2 regions of the Pollutimonas rozaliensis genome follow, and region 2 is predicted to be linked to the other one. Evidence: riboswitches for the same ligand, from Rfam matches in the RefSeq annotation. Region 2 holds a riboswitch; the other holds the start of a gene.

Region 1 (15,980 bases), on a different contig from region 2:
GAAGCCAAGCCTATCGCCGCATCGGTGCGCTTGGGCGGCACACTGCCCCACAGCGTCCATTTTGCCAAGGTGGGTCCGATACCCACGTACTGGAACCACAACACAAACAGGCAGAACAGCATCAAGGCCGCTTCGGGCCACGCCGGCAGGCGCTTGCGGTAAAGGCCCAGCAGGACAGCGGCGATCACCACCGGAAACAGCAGGACGAACGACGAAGCTTCGCTTTGATTGGTCAATGTGGCGAATTCGTAATACAGCGAATGGTTGTTCACGAAACCGCGAAAGGTTTCCCACACCGACAGGCCTCCGCCCGGGGCGGCCGTGCGCTGACCCGGATACACCGTGGCCTGCATGGCCTCGATGGCGAGCCGGGCATCGCTCCACCACGCCCAGCACATATAGGCGGCGACCACCCCGGCCAGCGCAAGCGCCAGCACCCGGGGCGCGGTAACGCATTGCCATAGCCGGTCGCGCAGGACCACGCCCGCCGTCAGGAAAAGAAACAGATAGCCCACCGACACCTGCCACGGCGGGTACAGAACAAACACGAAGCCGGCCAGCGCCAGCCCAAGCCCAAAGCCCAGCATCAGCAACCGAGGCCATGACACGCTGCGGAATATCTGCATGAACATGCAGAACCCCATGGCGGGAAACATCACGGTGTAGGCCGGCCAATTGGACCAGGCCGCCACATATGCCGAGGTGACGAAGGTCGCCGCCGTTCCCAATCCCACCGCCCACCGTCCCGGCGCCAATATCCCCATTACCCCCCATACCGCGAACAGGGAGCCGAATACCGGCAGCCACCAATACCATGCCAGAGCCCGGCGCAGGTCGAACACATAGAATCCCCAGGTGGAGGGCTTGGCCAGTTGCGATATATGCTTGACCGGCACGCCCGCCATACCCGCCACCAGCATGTTCTGCCCATCGGGGCCCAGGTTCGTGTTGACGATGGGAAAGCGCGGCTCGTGGTTGTACTGAGCGATGGCCATTGGCGTGAACACCACCCACTCGTCGGATCGTATCGGCCTTTCCTGGCCCAGCAAGCGTTTTGAGTCCGCACTGACCAGGCCGGATTGCTGTTCCAGGCCCAGTCCCAGCGAGGAACCCGTAAGCCCGGCTCCCACCAGAATGCCAAACACCAACAGCAACAGAGCCGCCGCCCGCGCGAACGCCGTCATCGTCATGCCCTTACCGCCAGAATGATCCCCGCCATGATCAGCGCCACGCCTATGAAATACTGGGCCTGGAAGCGTTCGCCGAAAACGAAATGGCTGGCCACCGGCACCAGCACGAATGCCAGGGCCATCAATGGATACACTCGTCCCAGTTCTATTCGTTGCAGTACCCACACCCAGCCCACGGACGTGATGCCGTACAGGACCATGGCGGCCAGCAAGGCGCCGGCGACTCTGGGGGCAAGAAAGGTGCCGGCTTCAGCCAATGCCGTAGCGCTGACCTTGAACAAAACCTGACCCACGGCCAGGCCCAGCACGCAAAGCAAGGCAGCCAGGTAGGTGATCATTCCGCGCTGTCCTGTTTGGCCACCTTCGCATGAAAGGCGAAGAACAGGTTCAGGTCGATCGAGGCCAAGGGAAACGGCCACCAAGCCTCTTTCAAGGGTTGAAAATAATGCCGCAGGATGGCGATCAGGTTATTGCAGGAATTAACGTGTTCGCGCGCCATGACATAGTCATAGGCGATGCCCTGGGCCAGTGCGTTCTTGCGCGGTCCGACATGCCTGCCCAGGCGCCAGGCCATGCCTGGATCGGTGGGAATCAGTATGGAAAGCACACCGCCCGGCTTCAGCACCCTGGTCCATTCCTTCAAGACAAGATGCGGCTGGTAGATATGTTCCAGAACGTGCGTGGCCACCAATCTGTCGAATGAATTGTCCGGATAGCCCAGCCCCCCCGCCGCCTGCGTCTCGAAGCGCAGCTTGCCCATATGAAGGCCGCCCAGCTTCCTTTCGGCCACTTCCAATGTTTTCGCATCCAGGTCCGTCAAGACGTATTCATCGAAGCCATGGCGGACGAAAGGCAGGTGTTCGCCCGTTCCGGCGCCGATTTCGATCACACGCTGGAAGTGATCCCGCGGCCCGAAAGGCTTTTCGGTAAGCTTATGGCTGGCGCGCATCACGAATGACTGCAGAGGGCTGGCGTAGTTGGACTCGTCATACACCTGCGCAAACCGTTCCCGGTATTCGATCCAGGCCTTGTCCTCATTTACCATATTTAAGCTCCATTTCATTTTTGCTTGCATTGAGCCTGCGCTTTAGGCGATGGAACGGACGTTTCGGCACTGAGCTTATATCGTGCCCCAGGAAGGCCAGGATGAATTGCAGGCCGATGATGACCGGCAAGGCTGACAGCATTACCGTACCCGCCGACGAGGAAAGCCCCCTGGTTATCGACAGCAGCCATTGATATCCCCCGAACCCGACCCCGAATGCAAATAGCGCCAACCCAATGGGAAGCTCGATCGATGCCAGCGACATATCGCGCAAATAATAGTTGTAGAAGATTCTTTTGAAGAAGTTCCTGAAATGCTTGTACAGGAATTCGCCGATGACCTTGTGGATCCTCAGATTGCTGACTTCGTCGCCGTACCGGGCCTCCATGGGAACATCCACCACCACGGCCCGTAGGGTATTCAAGCGAAACAGCATATCGGTTTCAAAGAAATAGCGGCGGCTGATCTTGTCGAACGGCAGGTGGCGCGCGACGGCCGAATGTATGGCCGTATAACCATTCGTCGGATCCAGTATGTCCCAGTACCCCGACGATAACTTCGTCATGAACGAAAGGACGGAATTGCCGAACAGGCGCACGCGGGGCATGGCACGGACCTGATCCAGGTAGAAGAAGCGGTTGCCTTTGACATAGTCGGCTTCCCCGGCCAATATGGGCGCGACAAAATCGGGAATAAGGGCGGGATCCATTTGTCCATCGCCATCGACCTTTACGATAATGTCCATGCCGTCCGCGATCGCCGCGCGATAGCCGGCCATGACCGCGCCGCCCACCCCTTGATTTTTCCGCAGCCTGATAACAGTCAATCGCTCGTCGTTACAGCTGCTTTCCACGAACTCGCCGCTGTTTTCCGGGCAAGCGTCATCCACGACATAGATTTTGCAGATTGCCGGGCCCAATCCCGTCACGACGCCCAGGATGTGATTGCGCACCTTGTAGCTGGGAATGACCACTGCAATTTTGGGGTGCTTGTTCGTCACTTATAACCCTGTATAGACCGCAATAATTTCCTGGATAAAACGATTATTGAATCCGAAGGCAAACGCCGGCAAGGTAGCCGAATACCTTAAGGCAACGCCAGCAAACCGCATGCCCGGCAAGCGGACATGCAAGAATCACAATAACGTCAGGAGTTTTTCAATGCGGTAACGACAGGCAAGAATTTGCGTCGTAAAAAAGCTTCCCGCCGGCCGCTACGCCAACGCCTGCTCCACCTTTGCCGCCAGCATCCGCGCCGTCGCGGCCGATAGCGTCCAGCCCAGGTGGCCATGCCCGGTGTTGTAGAACACACCCGGCCGCTTCCCAGCGCGAACGCGGGGCATCATGTCGGGCATCATGGGCCGCAGGCCCGTCCACGGCACCACGCGCGACGTATCCACGCCGGGGAAATTGCGCCTTACCCAGGCGGTCAGCGGCTGGATGCGGTCGGCGCGGATATCCTGGTTGAAGCCGTTGAATTCGGCCGTGCCGGCAACGCGGAAACGATCGCGGCCCAGGCGGCTGGTTACGATCTTGGCCTCCTCGTCCAGCAGGCTGACCCACGGCGCAGCGCCGGCACTGGCCTCGTCGTCCAGATTGACCGTAATGGAATAGCCCTTGACCGGATATACGTTGACCCTGTCGCCCAGCATCGCGCCAAAGCGCCGGCTGGCCGAGCCGGCGCAGACCACAACGGCGTCCGCCTCCAGGCAGCGCTGTTCGCCGGCCCCCTTGAGCGAAAGCCGATGCGCCGAGCCGGCCGATTGTATGGCCTGTACCTCGGTTTCCATTTGGAACGCCACACCCATGCGCTGGCAGGCCTCCGCCAGGCCCCGCGTGAATTTATGGATGTCGCCCGTGGCGTCGGACGGCGTGTAGAAGCCGCCATAGCAATCGCTCCGCAAGGCGGGCTCGATGCCACGCGCCTCGTCGGCAGTGACTTCGTGGCGCTCCAGACCGCCCTGCTTCAACAGCGCATTGACCCGCCTTCCCGCCTCGAAGCTTTTACGGTCGTGATACACGTGCAGGATGCCGCGCTTCTCCAGGTCGAATTCGATGCCTTCGTCCTGGGCCATTTGGTACAAGTGCCGCCGGGCTTCGATGGCCAGGCGCGTGGTCGCCACCGTGTTCTTGCGGTAGTTGGCAACGTTGCGCACGAACTGCGCCATCCATGAGTATTTATGCCAATTGGGCGATGGGTTCACCAGCAAGGGAGCATCGCGCGTAAGCATCCAGCGCATGCCCTTGACCAGCGTTGCGGTGTTGTTCCAGACCTCGGCATTGCTGGCGGACAACTGGCCGCCGTTGGCGTACGAGGTTTCCATGGCGCAATAGCGCTGGCGATCGATAACGGTAACGTCATGACCCAGCTTGCGAAGGGCATAGGCAGAGGTGACGCCGGTGATGCCGGCGCCAATGATGGCAATGTGAGGCATAGGAGCTCCAAGATAGCGGTTGGCCGCCGCCTTATGACGGCGACGCCCCATCTGTCTTGGTACCTGAGAGTTTCACCCGGCGCCGCAGGCGTAGGCCGGCCGCGCATGGTTCCCCTTCGGTGGGCCATTGAAGGCCGCTCTCCAGATTGTCTGTAAGCCTGCAGTCCTGTTTGCCTGAGAGTTTCCGGGGCGGTTGCTCCGTCGGCGCCGGCGTATGCGGCCGGTCTCTTCTACACGCTTCTTGAATCGACGATCGGGATCATACCATCGCCATGCGGGCTTGCGGTATCGGCCAGCACCTCGCGCACGAACAATGCCGCGTTCGGGGACAAGGTCCGGTCGCGGCGGGTGATCAAATAGTACGGTTCGCTGCGCGACTGCAAGCGCAGCGGCAAGATCCGGGTCATGCCGAAACGCGTGCAAAACTGGGCCACGTCGACCGACAGCAGCGCCACCATAGAAGGGTTGCGCTGCAGCATGGACAGCGTGGTAAAGGCCGACGTCGTTTCAAACAGATTCAGTGGAAACAGCAAGCCCGCTTCGTGGAACTCGCGCTCCAGCAGCAGCCGCATGGGCATGTTGGCGGAATAGACCACCCAGCGGCATGCGGCCAGGTCCGACAACTGCAAATTCCTGGCCTCAGCCAATGGGTGATTGATATTGGCTACGATGGCCAACTGCTCTTCCCGTATGTTCACCGCTTCGTAAAGATCGGGGTGTTCGCTGATGCTGGTCCGGCATATGGCGACATCCAGCCTGCCATCGTCCAGGAGGCGCAGCAGCCTGGCGCTGGTGTCCTCCACGATCTGAACCGACAGGCCCGGCCTTTGCTCCAGCCAAGGCGACAGCATATCGGTCAGCAAAGGCACGGCGCCCATGATCACGCCTATGGATAGCCGGCCCCCATAGCCTTGCAGAATGCCGACCATCTCCTCGCGCAGGTGGATCATGTCGGTGGTGATCAGGCGCGCATAGCGTATGACGCAGTAGCCCAGGTCCGTGGGTTCCAGCCCCCGGTTCGTGCGGCTGAAAAGCTCGGCGCCCAATGCCGACTCGATTTCCTGCAGCGCCTTCGTGGCGCCCGGCTGGCTAAGCGCGACCTGCTCGGCGGCCTTGACCAAAGAGCCGCAATCGTCCAATGCCACCAGCAAGCGGAAATGCTTCAGGCGCAGCCTGGAAATGATCGAGTTCAGCGGCGGCAGCATGGGTATAAGGAATCGTTATGGCCATATCAGAAGCTGTCATTATGCAGGGTAGGCATTATTTCTTAAAGTCCCAAGGATCGCCGCCGCGCTTTTCCCCATCAAAACCGGAATAGGCGCCGCAGGGCGGCAACTTCAGGGAAGGAAGAGACAGATGAGCCTTATAAACTACATAACCCCGGTCCAGTTCGGGTTCGGCGCCATAGACCTGCTGCAGCAGGAATGCGACCGTCTTGGCATACGCCATCCTTTGATCGTGACCGACACCGGCGTGCGGGCCGCCGGCCTGTGCGACCGGGTGGTGGACAAGCTGGCCGACCGCTCCAAAGTCGGAATATTCGACCAGACGCCGCCCAATCCCAACGAACAGGCCGTGCGCGCCGCCGCCGACATGTACCGCGACGGACGGCATGACGGCATCATTGCGATAGGCGGCGGTTCGTCCATCGACCTGGCCAAAGGCACGGCCGTCTGCGCCACCCACACGGGCTCGCTGAAGAGCTTTGCCCTCATCGAAGGCGGAGCCGCGCGGGTCAGTTCGGCCACGGCGCCCATCATCGCCATCCCGACCACGGCCGGCACAGGCAGCGAAGTGGGCCGGGGCGCGATCCTGATCCTGGACGATGGACGCAAGGTCGGCATCATTTCTCCGCACCTGATTCCGAAGTCGGCCATCTGCGATCCCGACCTGACAATGGGCCTGCCGCCTATATTGACGGCGGCAACCGGCATGGACGCCATCGCGCATTGCCTGGAAACCTTTATGTCGCCCGCCTTCAACCCGCCGGCCGACGGCATCGCCCTGGACGGCCTGATGCGGGGCTGGACGCATATAGAACTCGCCACTCAAAACCCCGGAGACCGCGACGCCCGCTTGAATATGATGAGCGCCTCCATGCAGGGCGCCATGGCATTCCAGAAAGGACTGGGCTGCGTCCACAGCCTTAGCCATTCGCTGGGCGGCATCAACCCCAAGCTGCATCACGGCACGCTGAATGCCATCTTCCTGCCGGCCGTCATCGAATTCAACAGTCCGTCCGATTCGATGCGGAAGGAAAGAAAGCTCGAGCGCATCGCGCAGGCCATGGCGCTGCCGGATCCGCGAAGCATCGGCACCGAACTTGCCGCGATGACGCAGCACCTGGGCCTGCCGAGCGGGCTGCAGCAGCTGGGCGTCACGCGCGATCTGTTTCCAAGAATCGTCCAGGGCGCACTGGCCGACCACAGCCACAAGACCAACCCGCGCGAAGCATCGGAAGAAGACTACGTGCGGATGCTGGAGCAGTCCATGTAAAAAACGCCGGGAACGAAAAGCGCTGACATGCCGCGCCACCGTTCTCTGAACGCTTAACCCGAATCACTTTTCAGGAATCGATATGTCAACTTACGCCAACTACATCAACGGACAATGGGTCGATAGCGGCAAGACCACGCGCAACATCAATCCCGCGGACTTGTCCGACGTCATCGGCGAATTCGCCCAGGCCAGCGAACAGGACACCCAGGCCGCCATCACCGCCGCGCGCAAGGCAGCTCCCGCTTGGGGCTTGTCGACACCGCAGCAGCGCTTCGACATCCTGGATCGGGCCGGCAGCGCAATCCTGGCCCGCAAGGAAGAGCTGGGCAAGCTGCTGGCGCGCGAAGAAGGCAAGACGCTGGCCGAAGCCATAGGCGAAGCCGGACGCGCGGGCCAGATATTCAAATTCTTCGCCGGCGAAGCCTTGCGCCAGACAGGCGAACTGGTGCCCTCGGTGCGGCCCGGCCTGACGGTCGAAATCACGCGCGAGCCCGTCGGCGTCGTCGGCCTGATCACCCCGTGGAATTTTCCCATTGCCATTCCCGCCTGGAAGATAGCTCCCGCCCTGGCCTTCGGCAACTGCGTCGTCATCAAGCCCGCCGACCTGGTTCCCGCCTGCACCTGGGAACTGGTCAAGATTCTGGCCGACGCGGGCCTGCCCGCCGGCGTGCTGAACCTGGTCATGGGCCGCGGATCGGTGGTCGGCGAAGCACTGGTCAATTCGCCGGATGTGGACGCCATCAGCTTTACCGGCTCCGTCGGCACCGGCCGCTCCATCGCCCAGAAATGCATGGCAACAGGGAAAAAAGTGCAATTGGAAATGGGCGGCAAGAACCCGATGGTGGTGCTGGACGACGCCGACCTGCCGACCGCCGTCGAAGCCTGCATCAACGGCGCTTTCTTTTCTACCGGCCAGCGCTGCACCGCTTCGTCCCGCCTGATCGTGACCGAAGGCATACACGATCGCTTCGTCGAAGCCATGCTGGCGCGCATGAAGCAATTGCGCGTGGGCAATCCGCTGGACGCCGAAACGCACATCGGCCCCGTGGTGGACGACAAGCAGTTGAAGCAGGATCTGGACTACATCGACATCGCCCGATCGGAAGGCGCCACCGTGCATGGCGGCGAACTGGTGGAACAAGGCACCAAGGGCCATTTCCTGCAACCCGCCCTGGCCGTCAACACCCATAACGGCATGCGCATCAACCGCGAAGAAATCTTCGGCCCTTTCGCCACAGTCATCAAGGTCAAGGATTACGACGAGGCGCTGAAGCTGGCCAACGATACGGAGTTCGGCCTGGCGGCGGGCATCTGCTCCACCTCGCTTAAATCCGTACAGCACTTCAAGCGCCACGCCCAGGCCGGCATGGTCATGGTCAACGTGCCCACGGCGGGCGTCGACTACCATGTTCCCTTCGGCGGCCGCAAAGGCTCAAGCCACGGCCCGCGCGAACAAGGCAGCTACGCCAAGGAGTTCTATACCATCGTGAAAACGGCGTATGTGAACGCCGGTTAAGGCTTAGGCGGGCGATCCGGCATCGCTGCGCAGCTGCGCCACGAAACGGGCGGCTGCCGGCGAAAGGCTGTGATCATGCCGGGTGATCAGATAGATGGGGGGCAGGCGCACCGACAGGTCGACGGGCAGCACGCGCAAAACACCCTGCCGCCCATAATGCTCGGCCAGTGAAGCCGGCATAATGGCCACCATGTCGGAAATCTCCAGCATCGCCGTAGTGACCAGGGTTGAAGCCGATTCAGTAATGTTCAGGCGGGTCCGCACCCCTTTCTCGTGCAGGATGGCATCGAAGCGGCTGCGCTGGGGCGAGCCGGGGGGTTGAAGTATCCATGGCATGCCGACCAGGTCGGCAAGCGTCACGCTGGCCCGCTGGGCCAGCGGATGCTGCGCCCGCGCCACCACCACCAGGGCTTCTTCCAGCAGCGGCACACTGACATAGTCGCCCTCGCCCTGCACGTCCGTCTGGCGGCCCAGCACCAGGTCGACCTCGCCCCGCGCCAATTGCCGGATCATGACATTGCTGGTGTCGACAATGACGGAAACCGCCACACGCGGATGAAGCTGCTTGTAGGCGCTAAGCGTGGGGGCCAGCAATTCAGGCACCGCCCCCGGCACGCTGCCGACACGCAAGGTGCCGCGCAAGCCCGAGCTTAACGCCACCATTTCCTCGCGCACGAAGCCGAAGTCGGTCAGCATGCGGCGCGCATAACGGATAAGTATTTCGCCATGCGGGGTCGGCGTCATGCCGCGCGCATGCCGCTCGAACAAGGCCACGCCGAACGTATCTTCGGCCTGCTGCAGCAATTTGCTGGCCGCCGGCTGGCTGATATGCAGCGCGGCCGCCGCGCGGCCCAGATTGCGCTCGGCGTCCAGGAGGCTTAGCAAGGCCAATTGGCGTGTGCGCAGGCGCAACAGCAAAGAGGGGTAGGCGGCGGAATCGGTCATTCTTGAATCATACACAAAAGTATATGGATAGCTGACTATATTCTATTGGAATGGAATGAACATACCCCTTAAGCTGTACCCGGGTTCCGCTGTGGCGGCGGAACTGACAAAACCGATAAATACAGGAGACAATCCATGAAATACCCTTTCTTTTTACGCCGCGCCCTGCCCTGTGCGCTGGCACTGGCTTGCTTCGCCTTTCCGGGCGCCGGGGCCGCCCAGACCTATCCCAGCCAACCGGTGCACATCATGGTCGGTGCATCCCCAGGCGGCGGCACCGATATCCTGGCTCGCACGCTGGCCGATAAGTTCACCACCGGCCTGAAGCAAACCGTTGTGGTGGAAAACCGCCCCGGCGCCTCCAACACCATCGCGGCCGCCATGACCGCGCGCGCCGAACCCAACGGACTGACCCTGCTGGTCGCCACCAACACCGGGCAGGCCATCGCGCCACATATGCTCAAGCTGACCTACGATCCACTGACCAATCTGGCACCCGTGGGCCTGGTCGCCATCATGCCCAATGTACTGGTCGTGCCCAGCTCCTCCAAGTACACCAATGTGAAAGACCTGCTGGCCGACATGAAGGCCAAGCCGGGCACCTTCAAGTATGCCTCGTCGGGCGTCGGCAGCACGCAGCATGTGGGCGCCGAAGCCTTCAGCCTGGCCACCGGCACGAAATCCATACACGTCCCCTACAAGGGCAGTTCGCAAGCACACGTCGACCTTATCGCCGGCCAAACCGACATGATGTTCGACTCCACCTCGTCGGCGATGGCCCAGATCAAGGCGGGCAAGCTGCGCCCGCTGGCGGTCACCTCGCCCAAGCGCGCCTCCGCCCTGCCCGACGTTCCGACCCTGGCCGAGCAAGGCATCACCGGCGCCGACGTCACCACCTGGTACGGCTTGCTGACCACCGGCGGGACCTCGTCCGACATCATTGCCCGTCTCAACAAGGAATTGAATGCCAGCCTGAGGCTGCCCGACGTCGAAGCCCGCATCAAGGGCTTGGGCGGCGAAATCGACCTCATGACGGCCGAAGAGTTCGCCGCCATGAACAAAAGCGAATACGAACGCTACGGCAAATTGCTGAAGGCATCCGGCATCAAGGCCGACTAAGCCCCCCGGCAAGGTCGTCCGCGGCCTTGCCTATTGTTATCAATCCAAAGGAATCACTATGAATACGAAGCGTCCCCGCCTTGCAGTCCTGCTGGGCGACCCCGCCGGTGTCGGCCCCGAAATGGCTGTCAAACTGCTGGGGCGCGAGCAAAACCGCAACGCCGCCAACCTGCTGTTGATCGCCGACCCTGTCGTGCTGGCCGACGCGCAACGTCTGACGGGAATCGAACTGCCCACCCTGGCCATCAAGAGCCTGGACGACATACGCTACGAGCCGGGCCGCGTGACCGTGCTGGAGGAAAACTGGCTGGATGGCAAATCGCCTCCTTTGGGCGAATGCACGCTGGAAGCGGGCCGCGCTTCTTTCCAGGCGCTGGAAACCGCCCTGGAAGCGGTCAAGCGCGGCTTATGCGACGGCATCATTTTCGCGCCGCTGAACAAGCACTCGCTGCGCCTGGGCGGCCTGACCGAAGAAGACGAGCTGCGCCACATCCAGAAAAGCCTGCAGGTGCCGGGCTTCGTCTGCGAATTCAACATAACCGGGCACTTGTGGACATCCCGGGTGACTTCCCACGTGCCCATACGGGAAGTGGCCGACCTGATCACTCAGGAAGGCATTTGCGACGCGGTAAAGATCATCGACGCGGCACTGCGCCAGTCCGGAATCGCAAAGCCGCGCATCGCCGTCTCGGGCCTGAATCCGCATGCCGGCGACGGCGGCTCCATCGGCATGGAGGAAATCGAAATCATCGAGCCGGCCGTGAAGAAGGCGCAATCCATGGGCATGGACGCGCGCGGCCCCTATTCGCCGGACACCATCTTCATTGCCGCGCGCCGCGGCGACTTCGATGCCATCGTGTCCATGTACCACGACCAGGGCCAGATCGCCATGAAGCTGATCGGCTTCGACCATGGCGTGACCCTGCATGGCGGCCTGCCCGTGCCGGTGGTGACCTCGGCCAGCGGCAGCGCCTTCGACATCGCCGGCAAGGGCATCGCCAATATCGAAGGATTGCAGCAAGCCTTCGATCTGTGCGTCCGCATGTCGGGCAGCCTCCAAACCAATACCGCCAGCGCATAAAACACCCGTACTCCATTCCATAAGAATTAAGCACATGACGACCAATCGCAAGAAACTACGCAGCCAGGCCTGGTTCGACCGCCAGGACAAAATGGGCTTTTATTACCGCTCGTGGTTAAAGAACAGCGGCATTCCTCAAGACCAGTTCGATGGCCGCCCCGTCATCGGCATCTGCAATACCTGGTCCGAACTGACCCCATGCAATTCGCATTTCCGCGAGCTGGCCGAACATGTGCGGCGCGGCGTGCTGGACGCGGGCGGATTCCCCCTGGAGTTTCCCGTGCTGTCGCTGGGCGAAACCATGATGCGTCCCACCGCCATGCTGTATCGCAACCTGGCTTCCATGGACGTCGAGGAGGCCGTGCGCGCCAACCCGCTGGACGGCGTCGTCCTGCTGATGGGCTGCGACAAGACCACGCCTTCCCTGCTGATGGGCGCGGCCAGTGTCGATCTGCCCACCGTCGGCGTATCGGGCGGCCCCATGCTGCGGGGCTACTATGAAGGCAAGGCGGTCGGATCCGGCACCAATACCATCTCGATGAGCGAACAGCTGCGCGCCGGCGCCATCACACTGAAGCAATTCCACGAAGCGGAAGCCTCGATGCACCGTTCCCACGGCCATTGCATGACCATGGGAACCGCTTCCACCATGGCTTGCATGGTCGAGGCCCTGGGCATGGGCATGCCGGGCAATGCGGCGATTCCCGCCGTCGACGCCCGGCGCCATGTGATGGCGCGCGAAGCCGGTCGCCGCATCGTGCAATTGGTCCATGACGACGTCCGCATGTCGCAGATACTGACACGCGAAGCGTTCGAAAACGCCATCCGGACCAATGCCGCCATCGGCGGTTCCACCAATGCCGTCGTGCACCTTATCGCCCTGGCGCGCCGCGTCGGCGTCGACCTGAGCCTTGAGGACTGGGACAAGCTGGGCCGCAGCGTCCATTGCCTGCTGGATCTGATGCCGTCGGGCCGCTACCTGATGGAAGACTTCTTCGAAGCGGGCGGCCTGCCCGTCATACTGCGCCAATTGGGTGAACAAGGCCTGCTGCATTTGTCCGCGCTGACCGTGAACGGCCGCACGCTGGGCGATAACGTGGCCGAAGCGCCCTGCTGGCGGCCCGAGGTCATCCACTCCTTCGAAGAACCGTTCAAGGCCGATGCCGGCATCGCCGTGCTGCGCGGCAATCTGGCGCCCAACGGCGCCATCATCAAGCCGTCGGCCGCCTCGCCGCATCTGCTCAAGCACACCGGCCGGGCCGTGGTGTTCGAATCCATCGAAGACCTGCACGCACGCATCAACGACGACGAACTGGACATCGACGAGAACTGCGTCATGGTTCTGAAGTACTGCGGTCCCAAGGGCTACCCCGGCATGGCCGAAGTGGGCAACATGCCCTTGCCGCCCAAGCTGCTCAAGAAAGGCATCAACGACATCATCCGCATCTCCGATGCGCGCATGTCCGGGACGGCCTACGGCACCGTGGTGCTGCATACCTCGCCCGAAGCCGCCATCGGCGGCCCGCTGGCGCTGGTGCAAAACGGCGACCTGATCACGCTGGATGTGGCCGACAGGAGCCTGCACCTGCACGTGGACGACGCCGAACTGCAGGCACGGCGCGAACAGTGGCAGCCCCCCGCCATCCATACCGATCGAGGTTACGTAAAGCTCTATGTCGACCATGTGCTGCAAGCGCATGAAGGCGTCGATTTCGACTTCCTGGTCGGCAAAAGCGGCGCCAAAGTCCCTCGCGACAATCACTAGGTTTTGAAAATGGAAAAATTTGCTCTTGTTACCGGCGCGGGCTCGGGGGTGGGAAAATGCATCTCGCTGGCGCTGATGCGCGAAGGCTACTCCCTAGCCCTGGCCGGGCGCCGCCCCGAACCCCTTGAGGCCACCGCGCAAGAAAGCCGGAACTATGGCGTGCGCACACTGGTCGTGCCCACCGACATCGGCGATCCGGCTGCCGTCGATCAGCTATTCAGGCAGATAAAGGAAAGCTTCGGCCGCCTGGACCTGCTGTTCAATAACGCCGGCATCTTCGCACCGGCCATGTCGCTGGAAGATCTGGGCCACGAACAATGGCAGGCCGCCGTGGATATCAATCTGTCGGGCGCCTTCCTGTGTACGCAAGGCGCCTTCCGGCTGATGAAGGAACAGCAACCGCGCGGCGGCCGCATCATCAACAACGGCTCGGTCTCGGCGCACGCCCCGCGCCCTCACGCCGTGTCGTACACCGTCACCAAGCACGCCATCACCGGCCTGACCAAGGCCACATCGCTGGATGGCCGCCAATACGACATAGCCTGCGGCCAGATCGACATCGGCAATGCCGCCAGCGACATGACGGATGCGATATCCAAGGGTGTGCTGCAAGCCGATGGCTCCATCCGGCCGGAACCGGTCATGGACACGGAGCACGTCGCACGCGCCGTGGTCTACATGGCCAGCCTTCCGCTGGACGCCAATGTACAGTTCATGACCGTGATGGCCACCAAGATGCCTTATATCGGGCGCGGCTGACGCGCTCAGTTTGGATTTTCAAAGCCGCAAGATCGCCGGCTTTCTTTTATTTTATTTATTCCGCCATGGACATCCAAACTGCGTCAGCTAGAACAAGCACTGGCCGTCACGGGATATTACGCGGCGCTTATAAGCGCCTGTGCGATCTCGATTGATGCCTGTTGCATCGGACTTTTAAACTGCATTAATTGACTGAAAGTCACGCGAGCGCTGGGCGCCGCGATTCCGAGGCCAGCAATCAATCGCCCTTGCTGGTCGTGAATAGGCACCGCGCAACCTACGACTCCGGTGACTACTTCCTCGTTGCTGGTGGCCCATTGCTCATCCCGCACTTGCTCAATACATACCCGCAACTGTTTAGGCGATGTAATAGTGGCCGATGTTTCCCGGTTGAGCTTGGCGTGCTTCAGCCATTGCTCAAATTGGCTATCGCTCATCTCCGCAAGGAATAGTTTCCCGATTGAGGAGCAATGCATTGGCGAACGGCGCCCTGGTTCGAAGCGCAAGCCTTGTGAACGACTGGAAGAAGCCGCATCCACATAAACCACGTCATGATCAACACGCTGACCGATCTGGCAATGCTCTCCAATCGCACTCGCCAAGGCAGCCAAGATCTGATGAGGCTGATCGGCGCGCAGGGCGGAATGAACCGCAGCAGAGCCCAATTGCACCAAAGATAAGCCGACCACCAACTTCTTTGACCCCGGAAATCGCTTCAGTAACCGCCGTTCCTCAAGCTGGGCGACTAGGCGATGCACAGTCGGTACAGGCAATCCACAGATCACCGCAACATCCGTCATGGTAATCGGTTGGCCGGCAGATGCGACCGCATCCATAACGTTCAAGAAGCGGTCTAGAGGCTTGTCTTCAAGGGGTTTACCCGTATTGTTATCCATTTCAGTGGCCATTACGATTAATAAATAGTGGAATTAAAACTTCCAATTTTCGGAAGTCTAACACAAAAACGTTTTGGAAAATGCTCTTCATGCAAAACTGTATCCATTCTACGCAGCACCAGACTGTCTTCGGCTTAAAGCACAAAGGCCCTCTTGCGGGTTTACGTGTAATCGACGCCGGAAACATGATCGCCGGCCCCCTTGCGGCAACACAACTGGCCGATTTTGGTGCGGATGTCATCAAGCTTGAGATGCCAGGCGAAGGGGACTCCATGCGCCATTGGACTCCCATGAAAGAGGGAAAATCGCTTTGGTGGAAAGTCATTGCGCGCAACAAGCGGCTGATTACGTTAACGCTATCCAAACCGCGCGGGCAAGAGCTGTTTATGGAATTGGTACAACAGGCCGATATTCTTATTGAAAATTATCGGCCTGGCACATTTGAGCGCTGGGGTCTGGGTTACGACACGCTTTGCAAAATAAATCCGAGACTCGTGATGGTGCGCATCTCTGGATTCGGGCAAACCGGACCCTATTCGGAGCGTGGCGGATACGGAACTATCGCCGAAGCGTTCTCAGGCATTCCTTCGTTCACTGGCGCATCGGATCGCCCCCCCACGCTGCCCGGATTCCCGATGGCGGACTCAGTGGCGTCAACCTTTGCAGCCATGTCAGCCATGTTCGCAATCTACAAGCGCGATAACGACAATGGGCGCGGCCAGGAGATCGAT
Region 2 (15,980 bases):
GCCTCAGGATCTGGCCCTGGCCGACGCGCGCAAAGGCTTGCGCATGTTCCAGAAAGTGAACGTTCCGGTGCTGGGCGTGGTCGAAAACATGTCCATGCACATTTGCTCGAACTGTGGCCATGCCGAGCCTATCTTCGGCGAAAACGGGGGGCGCAACATGGCGGCGGAATTCAATTTGCCCTGGCTGGGCTCATTGCCGCTGCAATTAAGCATACGAACCCAGACCGACTCGGGCAATCCCAGCGTGATTGCCGACCCCGCGGGTGAGGCGGCCAGGGCCTATAACGACATTGCGCAACGCATAGCCGCCAATGTGGCCGCCCTGCCGCGCGACATGTCCGGAAAAATTCCCACCGTGGTGGCAAGGAAGACGTGACTTAATGCGGGCTCGAGCGGTTTGCCTGTTGTTGGCATGGGGGGTGGCCCATAGCGCCCATGCGGCTCCGCCCGAGGTCATCATCGACCCGGGCGGGATTCCCCCTGAGGCTCTGCAATCCATCAACAGCGCGGTCCAGGCCATCACCCGGCTGGCCGAGGATCAGGACGGCGGCGAGGTGTCGCGCCTGAGGCGCCGCGCGCATGACGCGACCGTATCGGCCCTGCAAACGCAGGGCTACTACGCACCCACGGTCACGCTGGAGGTCGGCGAAGGCCTGGATGGCGAGGCCTGGGACATCATCATAGAGCCGGGCGAACTCACCCATGTGGACAGCGTGAATCTGGGTTTCAAGGGCCAGATCGAGCGTCCCGAGTTCGCCGCCCGCGTCCAGCTCTTGAAGGATCAATGGCCGCTTACGCAAGGCATGCCTTTCGTGAACGAGGCCTGGAGCAACGCCAAGGCGGGCCTGCTGGACGATGTCAGCCGCAAGGATTTTTATTTTGCGCGGCTCGCGTCCACACAGGCCACGGTGGATGCCGAGAAGTCCAAGGCCGATTTGTCGGTCCAGGTGGACAGCGGGCCGCGCGTCACGATGGGCGAGGTGACGGTGATCGGCCTGAAGCGCGTGCCGGCCAGCCTGATCGATCGCTATGTGCGGTACACGCCGGGCGACCCTTACGACCAGGACCTGCTGGATGAATGGCAGCAGGCCTTGCAAGCCACTTCCTTTTTTCGCGGCGCTTTTGTCACGCTGGATCAGGACGAGTCGGCCAGGAAGACCAAGCCCGATGGCGAAGTGGAGCTGCCCGTCCGGGTGCAGGTTTCCGAGGCGCCCGCGCGGCGGGTCACCACGTCGCTGGGTGTGGACAGCGATCATGGCATACGCGTCGAAGGCCTGTATCGCCAGAATGTGGTTTTTGGGCAGCCGGTCTGGATAGAAACGGGCGCTGGCATCGACAAGGACCGCCAGCGCGCTTTCTTCGATGTGCATTTGCCGCCTACGGCCAGTGGCTACAAGGACAGCGTGGGTGTGCTGTACGAGCATTCCGATATCGAGGGCCTGGACAACACGCGCGCCGGCCTGGGCTGGAAGCGGCGCCAGGAACGCAAGGCGGCGGGCGACAGCCGCGTCGAATACGAAACGCAATGGGGCTTGATCGCCGCCTACGACAAGACCCGCATCAGCGGCGCGCCGGGTTTCGAGGTTCCGACCTTGGTGGGCACCTGGCAATGGCTGCGCCGCGACGTGGACAAGAAGTACGATCCGCGCGAGGGCAATCTGATCGATTTCGGCTTGGGCGCCGGCGTTACGCTGGACAAGGGCGAGCGCTTCTACCGGTCCAGCCTGCGCGTGCAGCAATGGTGGCCGGTGGGGCGGCGCGATGTGCTGACTGTGCGGGGCGAGGTGGGCAAGGTCTGGTCCAAAACGGATCGCCTGCCGCAGGATTTCGGCTATCGCACGGGGGGCGCCCGCTCTATACGCGGCTATCGCTATCAAAGCATAGGCCTGCATCGCGGCGACGCCGTTATCGGGGCGCCGGCGCTGGTCGTGGGCAGCGTTGAATACACGCATTATTTCACCGAGCAGTTGGGCATGAATTTCTTTGTGGATGCGGGCGATGCGGCGGCTTCTTTCGGTCAAATGAAGATGTCGCTGGGTTATGGCGTGGGCATGGCGTTTCGCACGCCGGCGGGGCCGTTCTTTGTGGATCTGGCCTATGGTCAACGCGACAAGCGCCTGCGCCTGCACTTTTCCCTGGGTATTGCGTTTTGATGACTGTGTTGCGCCGTCTTTTTCTGTGGTTGGTGCCGCCGCTTGTGCTGCTGATCGTGGCGGTTTGCGGCTTTCTCTATTGGGTGGCGGCGACGCAGCCGGGTACGCGCTGGGCATTGATCACCGCTGCCGAGCAGTTCGACGGCCAGGCGCGCGGTATTTCGGGAACGCTTTGGACCGGCTTGCAGGTGGACGATTTTTCGATGACCGTGCCAAAGACTGTCGCGCTGAAGCTTGGCGATTTCCGCTTGCAGGTCCAGTGGCGCGAGCTATGGGACCGACGCCTGCATGTCGCCGAGCTGTCGGCCGGCAGCGTCGATCTGGACCTGCTTTCCGACCCGGATGCGCCGCCGTCTTCAGAACCTTTCCGCATGCCGGCCTTGCCGGTGCGCGTGGCCGTCGATCGCTTTGCCGTGGGCGAACTGCATGTCTCGCAGGATGGGAAGCCTGTGCCGCTGCGGGTGGGCCCATTGTCCACGGCGCTTGCGCTGGATGAGAATGGCGGTCAATTGGTGCTGCAGCGCCTGGATGTCGAACACGAGATGCTGCGGGCCGAGCTCAGCGGCGAAGTGAGGCTGCAGGCATTGCAGGATCCTTGGCCCATGCAGGCACAATTGACGACGAGAGTTGTCGGTCGCGGGAATGACTCGCCTTTGTGTGCGAGCCGCTATGTTTCGACGCTGCCCGCAAGACAGGATGCGGGTAACAAGAAGGGCGGGAATCAGGCTGCCAAGAACGCGGACGCCGGCGCCAAGAACCTGAAAACACAGGATGACAAGAATAAGAATGAAACAGCAGGCTTGGAAGCCGCTTCCGATTGCACGCTCGACATCGAGACCACGCTGGCCGGCACGCTGGACGCCCTGAAGCTGGCAGTCAATGGCGCCGGCCAGGGCATGAGCATCGATGTCGATGCGAATCTTGCGCCGCGTGCCGCATTTCCCTTGAAGGACGCAACAGCCGCCTTGCATCTGGCGGACGGCTCCCTGCTTGAAAGCCGGCTGGATTGGACATCCGAAGTGGTGGACACGGTGGTGCAGGATCGCCTGCAAGGAACGTTGAAGACAGAACAACTGGATATCGGCCGCTTGGTGGGCACCGCCATTCCTCCCGCCGTGGTCAACATGGCCGCCAATTTCGATGTGCAGTTGCACGACCGCGATCAGGTCCGGTCGGTGGAAATCGCCATTGATTTTGCCGATGGAACAAGATGGAACAAGGAAGCGCTGTCGGGCCGCTTGAGCGCCCGTATCGTCAACGAGGCGAAGCCGGGCCCCGTAGCCGTCGAGAAACCGGAATCCGCAACCGGACCAGGCGCCCGGCCCGAAGCCCAGGCGGAAGCGGCCGCCGAGGCCGTCATGGACGAGCCGGTCTGGAAAGGCCTGCAACTGGCGGCGGTGGACATGGATTTGCGGCTGGGCCGGAATCGCCTGAGGGCGGACGGCTCGCTGGGGACGGCGGACAGCCGGCTGAAGCTGGACCTGGCGGCGCCCCAGTTGGCGGCATTCTGGCCCGACCTTCCGGGAGGCGCCCAGTTGCGGGGAGAAGTGTCAGGCGTCCTGGCCAGCCACAAGGCTGATTTGACCGTGCAGTACACGCCGGCCGGCAGCAAGGCGCAAGAGGTGGGCAGCGCGCCTGCCAAGGCGCATGCGGTGCTGGAGGGCGGCTGGGGGCCGGGGCCGTCGGAGCAAGACGCGCTGGAGGGCTGGCGCGGCATTGTGAAAACCCTGGACGCGGAGCATGCGGGCCTGGGCGTGAAGGCCGCCGCGCCGGCGCGTATCGCTTTTTTGCCTTCGGCGACCGCGCCGGCCTGGCAATGGCAGGTGGGCGATACCCGCATCGATTTCCTGTTGTCCTCCCGACGCGTGTTCACCCTGGATCACAAGGCATCGCGCGGCGGTGCCGGGCGCTGGGAGACGCAAGGCGCGATCGCCCGCCTGCCGGTTTCGCCGCGCCTGATTGCCGATTTGCGCAAGAAACTGGATCCGGCCTTTCGTGATGAAGAGCAGCGGGGCGGGGTCAAGATCAAGTCCGATCAAGGCAGCGACCTGACCGAGATCGTGCTGGCGCTGGACTGGAAGCTGGCTTTTTCCGGGGCGCTGGAGGGCCAGGCGCATATTGCGCGCGTATCGGGCGACCTTATGGTGCCGGCCGAGCCGGCCTTCCCGCTGGGCTTGCAGGAGTTGGCCGTGGACCTGGTCGCCAGGAAGGCCGGAAACGCCGTAAGCCGGCTCAGCGCCGAGGCCCGGATCGTGACGCGGGAAATGGGCCGGGTATCGGCCAGCGCGTCGACCCTGCTGCATGCCAGTCCGGGCGGCGGCTTGTTCCTCAATCCGAAAGACGTCAAGGCGGTCAAGGTCGATGCCGATATCGACGATCTGGGGTGGACCAGCCTGCTGTTGGGCGACGCCATGGAACTGGGCGGCGCGGTGCAGGCCAGGGTGCAGCTGCAAAGCAAGCCTGACGGTAGCTGGGATACGGGCGGCACCATTACGGGCAGCAAGATCCGGGTTGTACGCGTCGATGACGGCATACGCCTGCTCGATGGCACGCTTTCCGCCCGCTTGCAGGGCGACCGCCTGATTCTGGACAAACTGGCGTTTCCGGCTATCTTGCGGGTGACGCCCAAGGAATGGCGCACGGCGGAATGGGTCAGCACGAATCCCGACGCGAAAGGCGGCAGCCTGACGCTCAGCGGCGATTGGAATCTGTTCGAGTCGCGGGGACTGGTAAATATAGACCTGTATCGCTATCCGCTGCTGCAGCGCTCCGACCGCTACGCCATGGTCAGCGGCAAGCTGGCGCTGGACGCGGCCTTGCCGCGCATCGCGATCAAGGGGGCGGTGACCGCCGATGCAGGCTGGTTCGACCTTGACATGCTGGGCGGCATCCCCACGGTGGACGGCGATGTGGTCGTCCTGCGGCCCGGCGAGACGCAAAAGGAAGTCAGCGCCCCGACCGACGTGTCCATGGACCTTGAGCTGGACCTGGGGCCCCGCTTCTACCTGACCGGCTATGGCGTGAACTCCGGCCTGGTGGGCAAGCTGCATGTGATGATGGCGGACGGCAAGCTGACCGCCATGGGGGCGCTGCGCACGCGCGGCGGGGCCATCGAGGCCTATGGCCAGCGCCTGCAATTGCGCCGGGGCGCCATCACCTTCCAGGGCGATATCGCCAGCCCCGTGCTGGACATCGAGGCGCTGCGCACGGGACTTGCTGTCGAAGCGGGTGTGCGGGTGGCCGGCACGGCCAAGCGGCCGCGCATCGACCTGGTGTCGTATCCGGCGGTCAGCGAGATCGAGAAGCTTTCCTGGCTGCTGCTGGGCCATGGCCCCAACGACTCGGGCGGCGACGTGGCCCTGCTGTTTTCGGTGGGCACCTCGTTCCTGGGCAGCGGCGAGCCTTTCTACCGCAAGTTCGGGGTGGACGAGGTCAGCATACGGTCAGGCGATCTGGGCGCGGCGGGCAGCATCCTTCCGGCGGAAAGCGTGGTCAGCGGCCTGGACAGCGGGACCAGCGACATTGAACGCAAGTTCATCACGGTCAGCAAGAAGCTATCCAGCGGCATTACCCTGAGCATCCAGCAGGCGTTGTCGGACACGGGCACGGTGGGCAGGGCCAGCTACCGCCTGGCACGCGGCTTGACGGCCGAGGTGACAGCCGGCACGGTCAACGGGCTGGCGCTGGTTTACCGCTGGTTTTCCAGGGATTGAATTTGTTTTGCCCCATTCGCGCTTCTTGGGCGCACAGGGGATAAAATACGCGCCAACGTAATAAGGTTAGGGCTATGAGCATAAAAAACGACCGTTGGATCCGGCAGTCGGCCGGCACTGGAATGATAGAGCCGTTCGAGCCGGGCCAGGTCCGTTCGGTCAATGGCAATCGCATCGTCAGCTACGGCACCAGCAGCTACGGCTACGATGTGCGCTGCGCCAATGAATTCAAGATATTCACCAATATCAATTCGACCATCGTCGACCCCAAGGCTTTCGATGAAAAGTCCTTTGTCGACTTTACCGGCGACGTGTGCATCATTCCGCCGAACTCCTTCGCGCTGGCCCGCACGGTGGAGTATTTCCGCATTCCCCGCAGCGTTCTCACGGTCTGCCTGGGCAAGAGCACCTATGCCCGTTGCGGCATCATCGTCAACGTGACGCCGCTGGAGCCCGAATGGGAAGGCCACGTCACGCTGGAGTTTTCCAACACCACGCCCTTGCCGGCGAAGATCTATGCGGGCGAAGGCTGCGCGCAAATGCTGTTCTTCGAAAGCGACGAAGTCTGCGAGACATCCTATCGCGACCGCGGCGGTAAATATCAGGGACAGCAGGGCGTGACCCTGCCTCGTACCTAGCTGGAGCCATTGAATGAAATTTCGTTTCCCCATCGTCATCATCGATGAAGACTACCGCTCGGAGAATGCCTCGGGCTTTGGTATTCGCGCCCTGGCCTCGGCCATAGAGGCCGAAGGCGTCGAAGTGCTGGGCGTGACCAGCTACGGCGACCTGAGCTCGTTCGCACAGCAGCAAAGCCGCGCCAGCGCGTTTATTTTGTCGATCGACGATGAGGAATTCGACGTCGATTCGCCCGAGGACGTGGCCAACGCCATCAAGAACCTGCGCTCCTTCATCGGCGAGCTGCGTTTCCGCAACGAAGAAATCCCCATTTATCTTTACGGCGAAACGCGCACCTCGCAGCATATTCCCAACGACATATTGCGCGAGCTGCACGGCTTCATCCATATGTTCGAGGATACGCCGGAGTTCGTTGCGCGGCACATCATCCGCGAGGCGCGCGCCTACCTGGACGGCCTGGCGCCGCCGTTCTTCCGCGAGCTGGTCAAGTATGCGTCCGATGGCTCGTATTCCTGGCACTGCCCCGGGCATTCGGGCGGCGTGGCTTTCCTGAAAAGCCCGGTGGGCCAGATGTTCCACCAGTTCTTCGGTGAAAACATGCTGCGCGCCGACGTGTGCAACGCGGTCGACGAACTGGGCCAGTTGCTGGACCACACCGGCCCCGTCGCCGAATCGGAACTGAATGCCGCGCGCATCTTCCATGCCGATCACTGCTTCTTCGTGACCAATGGCACGTCCACCTCGAACAAGATCGTGTGGCATGCCAACGTGGCGTCGGACGACGTGGTGGTGGTCGACCGCAACTGCCATAAATCCATTCTGCACGCCATCACCATGACGGGCGCCATTCCGGTGTTCCTGCGTCCCACGCGCAACCACCTGGGCATCATCGGCCCCATTCCTCTGGAAGAATTCGAGCCGGACAACATACGCAAGAAGATCGAAGCCAACCCGTTCGCGCGCAATGCCAAGGACAAGCGTCCGCGCATTCTTACGCTTACGCAAAGCACCTACGACGGCGTCATCTACAACGTCGAGATGATCAAGGAAAAGCTGGGCTCCGAAATCGATACGCTGCATTTCGACGAAGCCTGGCTGCCGCATGCCGCCTTCCACGAATTCTATAAAGACATGCACGCCATCGGCGAGAACCGGCCGCGCAGCCAGGACGCCATGGTGTTTGCCACGCACTCCACGCACAAGCTGCTGGCCGGCCTGTCGCAGGCCTCGCAGATCACGGTGCAGGATTCGGAGACCCGCAAGCTGGACCGCAACGTCTTCAACGAAGCCTACCTGATGCACACGTCGACCTCGCCGCAGTACGCCATTATTGCGTCCTGCGATGTGGCGGCGGCCATGATGGAGCCCCCCGGGGGCACCGCGCTGGTCGAGGAAAGCATTGCAGAGGCGCTGGATTTCCGTCGCGCGATGCGCAAGGTGGAATCCGAGTTCGGCAAGAACGACTGGTGGTTCAAGGTATGGGGCCCCAACCGCCTGGTGTCCGACGGCATCGGCAACCGGGACGACTGGCTGCTTGAATCCGGCGACGAATGGCACGGCTTCGGCGACCTGGCCGAAGGCTTCAACATGCTGGACCCCATCAAGGCCACGGTGGTCACGCCGGGCCTGGATATCTCGGGCACCTTCGCCGAGACCGGCATTCCGGCCGCCCTGGTGTCCAAATACCTGGCCGAGCACGGTGTGGTCATCGAGAAGACCGGCCTGTATTCCTTCTTCATCCTGTTCACCATAGGCATTACCAAGGGCCGCTGGAATACGCTGTTGACCGCCTTGCAGCAGTTCAAGGACGACTACGACCGCAACCAGCCCATGTGGCGCATCTTGCCGGACTTCTGCAAAGAGCATCGCCGCTACGAGAAGATGGGCCTGCGCGACTTGTGCCAGCAGATCCACGAAGCCTATCGCAAGTACGACTTGGCGCGCCTGACGACCGAGGTCTACCTTAGCGACATGATTCCGGCCATGAAGCCCTCGGACGCTTACGCCAAGATGGCGCACCGGGAAGCCGAGCGCGTCAGCATCGACGACCTGGAAGGCCGCGTGACCGGTGTGCTGCTTACCCCTTATCCGCCCGGTATTCCGCTGCTGATTCCGGGCGAGCGCTTCAACAAGCGCATCGTCCATTATCTGCAGTTCGCCCGCGAGTTCAATGCCAAGTTCCCGGGCTTCGAAACCTATGTCCACGGCCTGGCCCAGGACATGGGGCCCGACGGCATGGACAGGTATTACGTCGACTGCATCAAAGAGAGTTGAGCTTGGCATTCGGCGGTTTTGATGTGGCGGTCATCGGCGCCGGCGCGGCCGGCATGATGGCCGCCGCCGTCGCGGGCCAGCGCGGGTTGCGCGTGGTGCTGATCGAACACGCGGCGCGTCTGGCCGAGAAGATCCGCATTTCGGGCGGGGGGCGCTGCAACTTCACCAATATCGGTACGGGGCCCGCCAATTTCCTGTCCCAGAATCCCGACTTCTGCCGATCGGCGTTGGCGGCCTACACGCCGCGCGATTTCATCGACCTGGTGGAAAAGCACGGCATCGCCTGGCACGAGAAGCATCGCGGCCAGTTGTTCTGCGACAACTCCAGCGAAGAGATCATCGCCATGCTCAAGCGCGAGTGCGATCTTGGGCGCGTAGCATGGCGCATGCCCTGCGCGGTCCAGGGCGTGGCGCGGCACGAGGATGGCTATCTTTTGCAAACCAGCCAGGGCGCCGTTGCGGCCCGCCAGCTTGTACTGGCCACAGGCGGGATGGCGATTCCGCAATTGGGCGCGACCGATTTCGCGCTGGGCATCGCCCGGCAGTTCGGCCTGAAAGTGGTCGAACCCCGGCCGGCGCTGGTGCCGCTGGTTTTCGATGCCCAGGCTTGGGAGCCGTTCGGATCGCTCAGCGGCGTCGCCCTGGAGGTGGAAATCCAGGCCCAGGCGGAAGATGGCCGGCCCGCCGGTACGCCGGCACGCCGCTCCGGCAAGGGCAAGCGCAATACCGTGTTTTTGGAAGACCTGCTGTTTACCCATCGCGGTCTGTCCGGTCCGGCGGTGTTGCAGGTGTCCAGCTACTGGAATCCCGGCGAACCCATCCGCGTCGACTTGGCGCCGGGCCAGAACCTGGAGCAAAGCCTGCTGGACGCTAAATCGGGCAACCGGCAGCAATTGGCCACTGTTCTGGCGGGCCTGTGGCCCAAGCGCCTGGCGGAACAATGGCTGGCCAACGCCGCTACGGCGGGCGGCATGGATATCGGCACGCAGCGCCTGGCCGATGTTCCCGACAAGACCTTGCGGGAGCTGGCCGCGAACATCCACCATTGGACGCTGGTCCCCAGCGGAACGGCCGGCTACAAGAAGGCCGAGGTGATGCGCGGCGGGGTCGATACCCGTGGAATCAATCAGAAAACCATGGAAGCCCGCAATGCGCCCGGCCTGTATTTCATTGGCGAGGCGCTGGATGTGACGGGCTGGCTGGGCGGCTATAACTTCCAGTGGGCCTGGGCGTCGGGCGCCGCTTGCGGGCGGGCATTGAGCGCCGCCTAGGCCGGCGTTTTATTTCATTTGGCGTTCTGCACGCTTTCGAGTTATTCTTTGCGACTGCTGTCACTTACACAGAGTGGGAGAGTGTCGATTTTTCGACCGCCGAAGGCGCAATTCGCCCAGAATCGCTCAGGCACCCCGTACCGCTCGTGGTTTGTTTGGCTGATCGCCAGGCAAGGCAGCATTCTGGAGAGACTCGTTCCGCCCCATGGGCAGGGCTTCGAGCGCCGAAGGTGAACGCCCGCCATTGTGGGTCAACTCTCAGGCAAAAGGACAGAAGGGCGGTGCCGGCCAGCACTTCGTTGGCTTACGTCGTTCGTTTCCCGTCTTCCGGAGTCCCCATGTCTTCAGTCTTAAAGCATACCCCGCTGCATTCCATCCACCTCGAGTCCGGTGCCAAAATGGTCGATTTCGGGGGCTGGGACATGCCCGTGTCCTATGGATCCCAGCTTGAAGAGCACCATGCGGTGCGCCAGGATGCCGGGATGTTCGACGTATCCCACATGTTGAATGTCGATGTGAACGGCAACGACGCCTTGGCCTACCTGCGGCGCCTGCTGGCCAATGACGCGGCCAAGCTGACGGTTCCGGGCAAGGCCTTGTATTCCTGCATGTTGAACGCCGAAGGCGGCGTCATCGATGACCTTATCGTTTATTTCTTCAGCGTCGATGCATGGCGGGTGGTGGTCAATGCCGGCACCGCCGACAAGGACGTGGCCTGGATGCAGCAAGTTGCAAGCTCCGAAAATTTCGATGTCAGCATTACGCCGCGCCGCGACCTGGCCATGGTGGCTGTGCAAGGACCCAACGCGCGTGAAAAGCTGTGGTCTGTGCGTCCCGACTGGAAGCCTGCAACGCAAGACCTTACCCCGTTTACCGGCGCTATGGTCGCCGACGACACGCTGGTGGCGCGCACGGGCTATACCGGCGAGGACGGCTTCGAGGTCGTCCTGCCCGCCGCGCAGGTGGAAGCATTCTGGCGCGACCTGGCCGGCAAAGGCGTGCGGCCCTGCGGCCTGGGGGCGCGCGACACGCTAAGGCTGGAAGCGGGCATGAACCTGTACGGCCAGGAAATGGACGAGCAGGTCAACCCGCTGGTGTCCGGCCTGGCCTGGACCGTGTCGCTTAAAGATGCCGACCGCCGTTTCATCGGGCGCGATGCGCTGGAATCGGCGGTGGTCGATCGCGGGCTGATAGGGGTCAAGCTGCTGGAACGCGGCGTGATGCGCGGCCACATGAAGGTCCGCGCGGAACAGGGCGAAGGCGAATTGACCAGCGGCTCCATGTCGCCGACCATGGGCGTATCCATCGGCATGGCGCGCGTTCCGCTCGGCGTTCAGCCGGGCGATGCCCTGCAGGTGGAAATTCGCGGCAAATGGTTGCCGGCCGAAGCTGTAAAAATGCCGTTCGTGCGCAACGGCAAAATCATTGCCTAATTCACTTCCTGAACAAGAACATCCATTTTTATCAATACGGGGTAAATCATGAATCTTCCTAGCGACCGCAAATACACGTCCTCGCACGAGTGGGTAAAAGCCGAAGGCGACCTGCTGCTGGTGGGCATTACCGACACCGCGCAAGATCAATTGGGCGACCTGGTCTTCGTGGGCGATGTCAATCCAGGCGCCAGCCTGAAGGCGGGCGAGACCGCCGGCGTGGTGGAATCGGTCAAGGCCGCTTCCGACATCTACGCGCCGGTGGACGGCGAAATCGTCGCCTTCAACGAAGATCTCAACGATCAGCCCAACCTGATCAACGAAGCCGCCTTCGATACCTGGATCTTCAAGATCAAGCCCGTCAATGCCGCGGATGCCGACGGCTTGCTGGACGGCGCCGGCTACGAAGCCCTTGTCAACGCCGGCTGATTTTTTAATGCCTTTGCTGCGAACCTGTTCTGTTTAGGTTGATTTATGTTGCGTGAACTAGACCCTCATTCCGATTTCATTCCCCGGCATATCGGCCCGGGCCAGGCCGACCAGGCCAAGATGCTGGCTGCTATCGGTGTTCCCGACCTGCACAGCCTTATCCAGGAAGTCGTGCCGCCCAGCATCTTGAAGCGCGGCGCCCTGAACCTGCCGGCTTCGCGCAGCGAGGCCGATGCGCTTGCCGAGCTGAAGGAAATCGCCGGACGGAATCAGGTGTTCCGCAACTATATCGGGCAAGGGTATTACGGCACCCATGTGCCCAATGTCATCCTGCGCAACATCCTTGAGAACCCGGCCTGGTACACGGCCTACACGCCGTACCAGCCGGAGATCTCGCAGGGCCGCCTGGAAGCGCTGCTGAATTACCAGACCATGGTGGCCGATCTTACCGGCCTGGACATCGCCAACGCCTCGCTGCTGGACGAAGGCACGGCGGCGGCTGAAGCCATGACCCTGGCGCGCCGCGGCTCGCGCTCCAAAAGCAAGGTCTTCTTCGCCTCGGTGCATTGCCATCCGCAGACGATAGAGCTGCTGCGCACCCGCGCCAGCGGGTTGGACATCGACGTGGTGGTGGGCGACGAGGCCCAAGGCCTGCCCGAATGCTTCGGCGTCTTGCTCCAGTATCCACACAGCCTGGGCGGCGTTGCCGATTACCGCGCCTTGACGGAATCCGCGCATGCGCAGGGCGCCGTGGTGGCGGTCGCCACCGACTTGCTGGCGCTGGCCCTGCTGGCCGCGCCGGGTGAATGGGGCGCCGATATCGCCATCGGTTCGGCGCAGCGCTTCGGCGTGCCGCTGGGCTTTGGCGGCCCGCATGCCGGCTTCATGGCCTGCAAGGATGCCTTCAAGCGCAATATGCCGGGCCGTCTGGTCGGCGTGTCCAAGGACAGCCAGGGCGCGCCCGCATTGCGCCTGGCCCTGCAAACGCGCGAGCAGCATATACGCCGCGAGAAAGCCACATCCAACATCTGCACCGCGCAAGTGCTGCTGGCCGTGATGGCCGGCATGTATGCCGTCTGGCACGGTCCGGCCGGCATCAAGCGCATCGCCCAACGCGTGGCCTACCTGACCGCCTTCCTGCGCGATGCGCTGGCCGAACTGGGCGTGGCGTCGGTCAACAAACAATTCTTCGATACCTTGCTGCTGGACACCGGCGCAGCCACGCAAGCCATCGTGAAGGCCGCGCAGGCGGCCTCCATCAACCTGCGCCAAGTCGACGGCAAGCAGTTGGCCGTGTCGCTGGACGAAACCGTGACGGTCGACGATGTGCACGCCTTGCTGCAGGCCTTCGCTGCGGGCCTGGGCAAATCGTGGGACGCATCGGCCAAGCGCACATTGCCCGCGCAGCACGGCGTTCCATCCGCCTTGCTGCGCCAGTCCGCCATCCTGACCCATCCGGTGTTCTCGCGCATCCAGTCCGAAACCGACATGCTGCGCTATCTGCGCGCCCTGGCCGACAAGGACCTGGCATTGGATCGCACCATGATCCCGCTGGGCTCCTGCACCATGAAGCTCAATGCCACGGCCGAGATGATCCCCGTCACCTGGCCCGAGTTCGGCGCCATGCATCCATTTGCGCCCGCCTCGCAAAGCCAGGGCTACAAAGAGCTTATCGATCGCCTGTCGGCCGCCTTGTGCGAGATCACCGGCTACGATTCCATCAGCCTGCAACCTAATTCCGGCGCGCAGGGCGAATTCGCCGGCCTGCTGGCCATTCGCGGCTACCATCAGGCCAACGGCCAGCATCAGCGCAATGTGTGCCTGATACCGGCCTCGGCGCACGGCACGAATCCCGCTTCGGCCCAGTTGGCCGGCATGGACGTGGTCGTGGTGGCATCGGACGATAACGGCAACGTCGACGTGGCCGACCTGAAAGCCAAGATAGCCAGCGTGGGCGACCGCCTTGCCGCCCTGATGATCACCTATCCGTCCACGCACGGCGTGTTCGAGACCGCGGTCACCGAGATCTGCGCGCTGGTGCACGATGCCGGCGGCCAGGTCTACCTGGACGGCGCCAACATGAACGCCATGGTGGGCCTGGCCCAGCCCGGCAAGTTCGGCTCCGACGTTTCGCACTTGAACCTGCACAAGACCTTCTGCATTCCGCACGGCGGCGGCGGCCCGGGCGTGGGTCCGGTGGCCGTTCGCTCGCACCTGGCGCCATACCTGCCGGGCATCGTCGACGAAGGCGGCAAGCTGCCCGAAGGCACGGCGGTGGGTCCCGTTTCGGCGGCGCCATACGGCTCGGCCAGCATCCTGCCCATACCGTATCTGTATATCACCATGATGGGCTCGGAAGGTTTGCTGCAGGCCACCGAGGTGGCCATACTGAACGCCAACTACATTGCCGCGCGCCTGCGCGACCATTACCCTGTGCTGTACGCCGGCAAGAACGGCCATGTGGCGCATGAGTGCATATTGGACATCCGGCCCATCAAGGACGCATGCGGTATTTCGAACGAGGACGTTGCCAAGCGCCTGGTGGATTACGGTTTCCATGCGCCGACGATGAGTTTCCCGGTGGCGGGCACGCTGATGGTGGAGCCCACGGAATCGGAAGGGCTGGCTGAGCTGGATCGCTTCATCGATGCGATGATCGCCATCCGCGCGGAGATCGCGGAGGTGGAGCGCGGCGAGAAGGATGCGCTGGATAATGTGTTGCGGAACGCACCGCATACGACGCAGATGCTGTTGTCTTCGGAATGGCACCACGACTACACGCGCGAGTCGGCGGCTTATCCGGTCGCCAGCCTGCGGGATGGAAAGTATTGGCCGCCGGTTTCGCGGGTGGACAATGCCTACGGGGACAGGAATCTGGTGTGTTCCTGCCCGCCTATGTCGGCGTATGAGGATGATGCGGCGGCTGTTGCTTCTGAGGCTTCGGTTTAGGCTTTTGTGCTCTGCTGTTGCATTGAAGGCTGTGGCGACGGTTGTTGCTACAGCCTTAGTTTTTTGTAGACGTGCTTTTTGACGTGAATGCCCTTACTGCCTGGGACAGTTTTTTTTGCCTCAGCATTCGGTTCTTGAGACGCTGGCGGGCGGGAGGGGTGGGGCTCCGGCACGTCTAGCGGCCCGGCCAAGGCCGGGCTTCCCGCGCCTTCCTGGTCCGTGTGAGCGTCGATCGAACTCCCTACGGCTGTTCCAGTGGCCATACCTCAACGACGCCGTGCGCTACAGCACAAGGGGTTCGTGACACGATGTCTATGGCTTCGGCCAAATCGGCAGCCTCGATGACGGCAAAGCCGGCCACTGGCAAGGGCGAGTTCATGAATGGCCCGTTCATCGTTTCAACGTGAACAGCATCAGGATTGCGCACCTGGACCGGACTGCCTGCGATGCCCATCAGTATTCCGTCTTTTTGCAACTTTGCATCGTGCGCATGGGCCGCGTCGCGGATGGCGGCTGCGGTACGGTCGTAACCCTCTTGCTCTCCATATCCGATCGTTATGAACTTTGGCATGGATGGTCTCCTTAAGAATCCGGGGCGGGAAGAATGGTCAGCAAACCGTTTGCCATGGTTGGAAATAGAGGGTAGCTGCTTCCGACCCATTCCTGTCGTTTGCCCTTGTCACATCAAGCTGGTCGCATCCAGGGTGCATCGGAGGCTTGTGACCCCGGTTTCTTCGGCAAATTTTCGGCCAAGAGACCATTCTGTGGTCCACGACACGCCGGGTCGAGGCCTGCCTAAAGCGGACCGAACCGAGACGCCGACGGCAACTGGCGCCGACAGCTCCTTCTCGCCGAAAATCATCCGCTTTCAGTCGCAAGCGCTTCATTCAATCAGTCGAAGTATGTTCGAGGCATACCGGTGTTGAGTAGTCGCCATCCTTGGCGGTACTCAAAGAAGTCCGCGCCATTCACGTCAAGACCACCTATTAAATAGTCCACGCTGTAAAGGACGGTGGCAATGCTCGTTGTGATTCTGCGGAACGGGGAAAGTGTGTCCTTGGTAGAAAGGTCGATGATGCCTAAATTTTCAACTTTACCCGGTGCAACGACTCCGATATG

Evidence for each region. Region 2 has a riboswitch for glycine ahead of gcvT (glycine cleavage system aminomethyltransferase GcvT). Riboswitches for the same ligand answer to the same signal wherever they lie in the genome.
Region 1: another riboswitch for glycine. It lies ahead of V0R37_RS17635 (D-amino acid dehydrogenase); the one in region 2 lies ahead of gcvT (glycine cleavage system aminomethyltransferase GcvT).

Annotation. Positions count from the first base shown of each region.
Region 1 covers NZ_JAZHOB010000009.1:176,903-192,882, forward strand. Annotated here, with positions in the region: gene V0R37_RS17615 (DUF7657 domain-containing protein) at 1-1,190, opposite strand, end outside; gene V0R37_RS17620 (DMT family transporter) at 1,187-1,528, opposite strand; gene V0R37_RS17625 (class I SAM-dependent methyltransferase) at 1,525-2,235, opposite strand; gene V0R37_RS17630 (glycosyltransferase family 2 protein) at 2,225-3,235, opposite strand; gene V0R37_RS17635 (D-amino acid dehydrogenase) at 3,449-4,669, opposite strand; glycine riboswitch at 4,821-4,912, opposite strand; gene V0R37_RS17640 (LysR family transcriptional regulator) at 4,900-5,874, opposite strand; gene V0R37_RS17645 (iron-containing alcohol dehydrogenase) at 6,026-7,165, shown strand; gene V0R37_RS17650 (aldehyde dehydrogenase family protein) at 7,248-8,684, shown strand; gene V0R37_RS17655 (LysR substrate-binding domain-containing protein) at 8,688-9,629, opposite strand; gene V0R37_RS17660 (Bug family tripartite tricarboxylate transporter substrate binding protein) at 9,765-10,748, shown strand; gene V0R37_RS17665 (4-hydroxythreonine-4-phosphate dehydrogenase PdxA) at 10,807-11,829, shown strand; gene V0R37_RS17670 (IlvD/Edd family dehydratase) at 11,864-13,594, shown strand; gene V0R37_RS17675 (SDR family oxidoreductase) at 13,604-14,353, shown strand; gene V0R37_RS17680 (IclR family transcriptional regulator) at 14,470-15,249, opposite strand; gene V0R37_RS17685 (CaiB/BaiF CoA transferase family protein) at 15,339-15,980, shown strand, end outside.
Region 2 covers NZ_JAZHOB010000001.1:639,771-655,750, reverse strand. Annotated here, with positions in the region: gene apbC (iron-sulfur cluster carrier protein ApbC) at 1-376, shown strand, start outside; gene V0R37_RS03055 (autotransporter assembly complex protein TamA) at 381-2,153, shown strand; gene V0R37_RS03050 (translocation/assembly module TamB domain-containing protein) at 2,153-5,866, shown strand; gene dcd (dCTP deaminase) at 5,941-6,504, shown strand; gene V0R37_RS03040 (Orn/Lys/Arg family decarboxylase) at 6,518-8,779, shown strand; gene V0R37_RS03035 (BaiN/RdsA family NAD(P)/FAD-dependent oxidoreductase) at 8,761-10,050, shown strand; glycine riboswitch at 10,115-10,203, shown strand; glycine riboswitch at 10,224-10,334, shown strand; gene gcvT (glycine cleavage system aminomethyltransferase GcvT) at 10,389-11,483, shown strand; gene gcvH (glycine cleavage system protein GcvH) at 11,532-11,912, shown strand; gene gcvP (aminomethyl-transferring glycine dehydrogenase) at 11,958-14,861, shown strand; gene V0R37_RS03015 (YciI family protein) at 15,103-15,432, opposite strand; gene V0R37_RS03010 (hypothetical protein) at 15,753-15,980, opposite strand, start outside.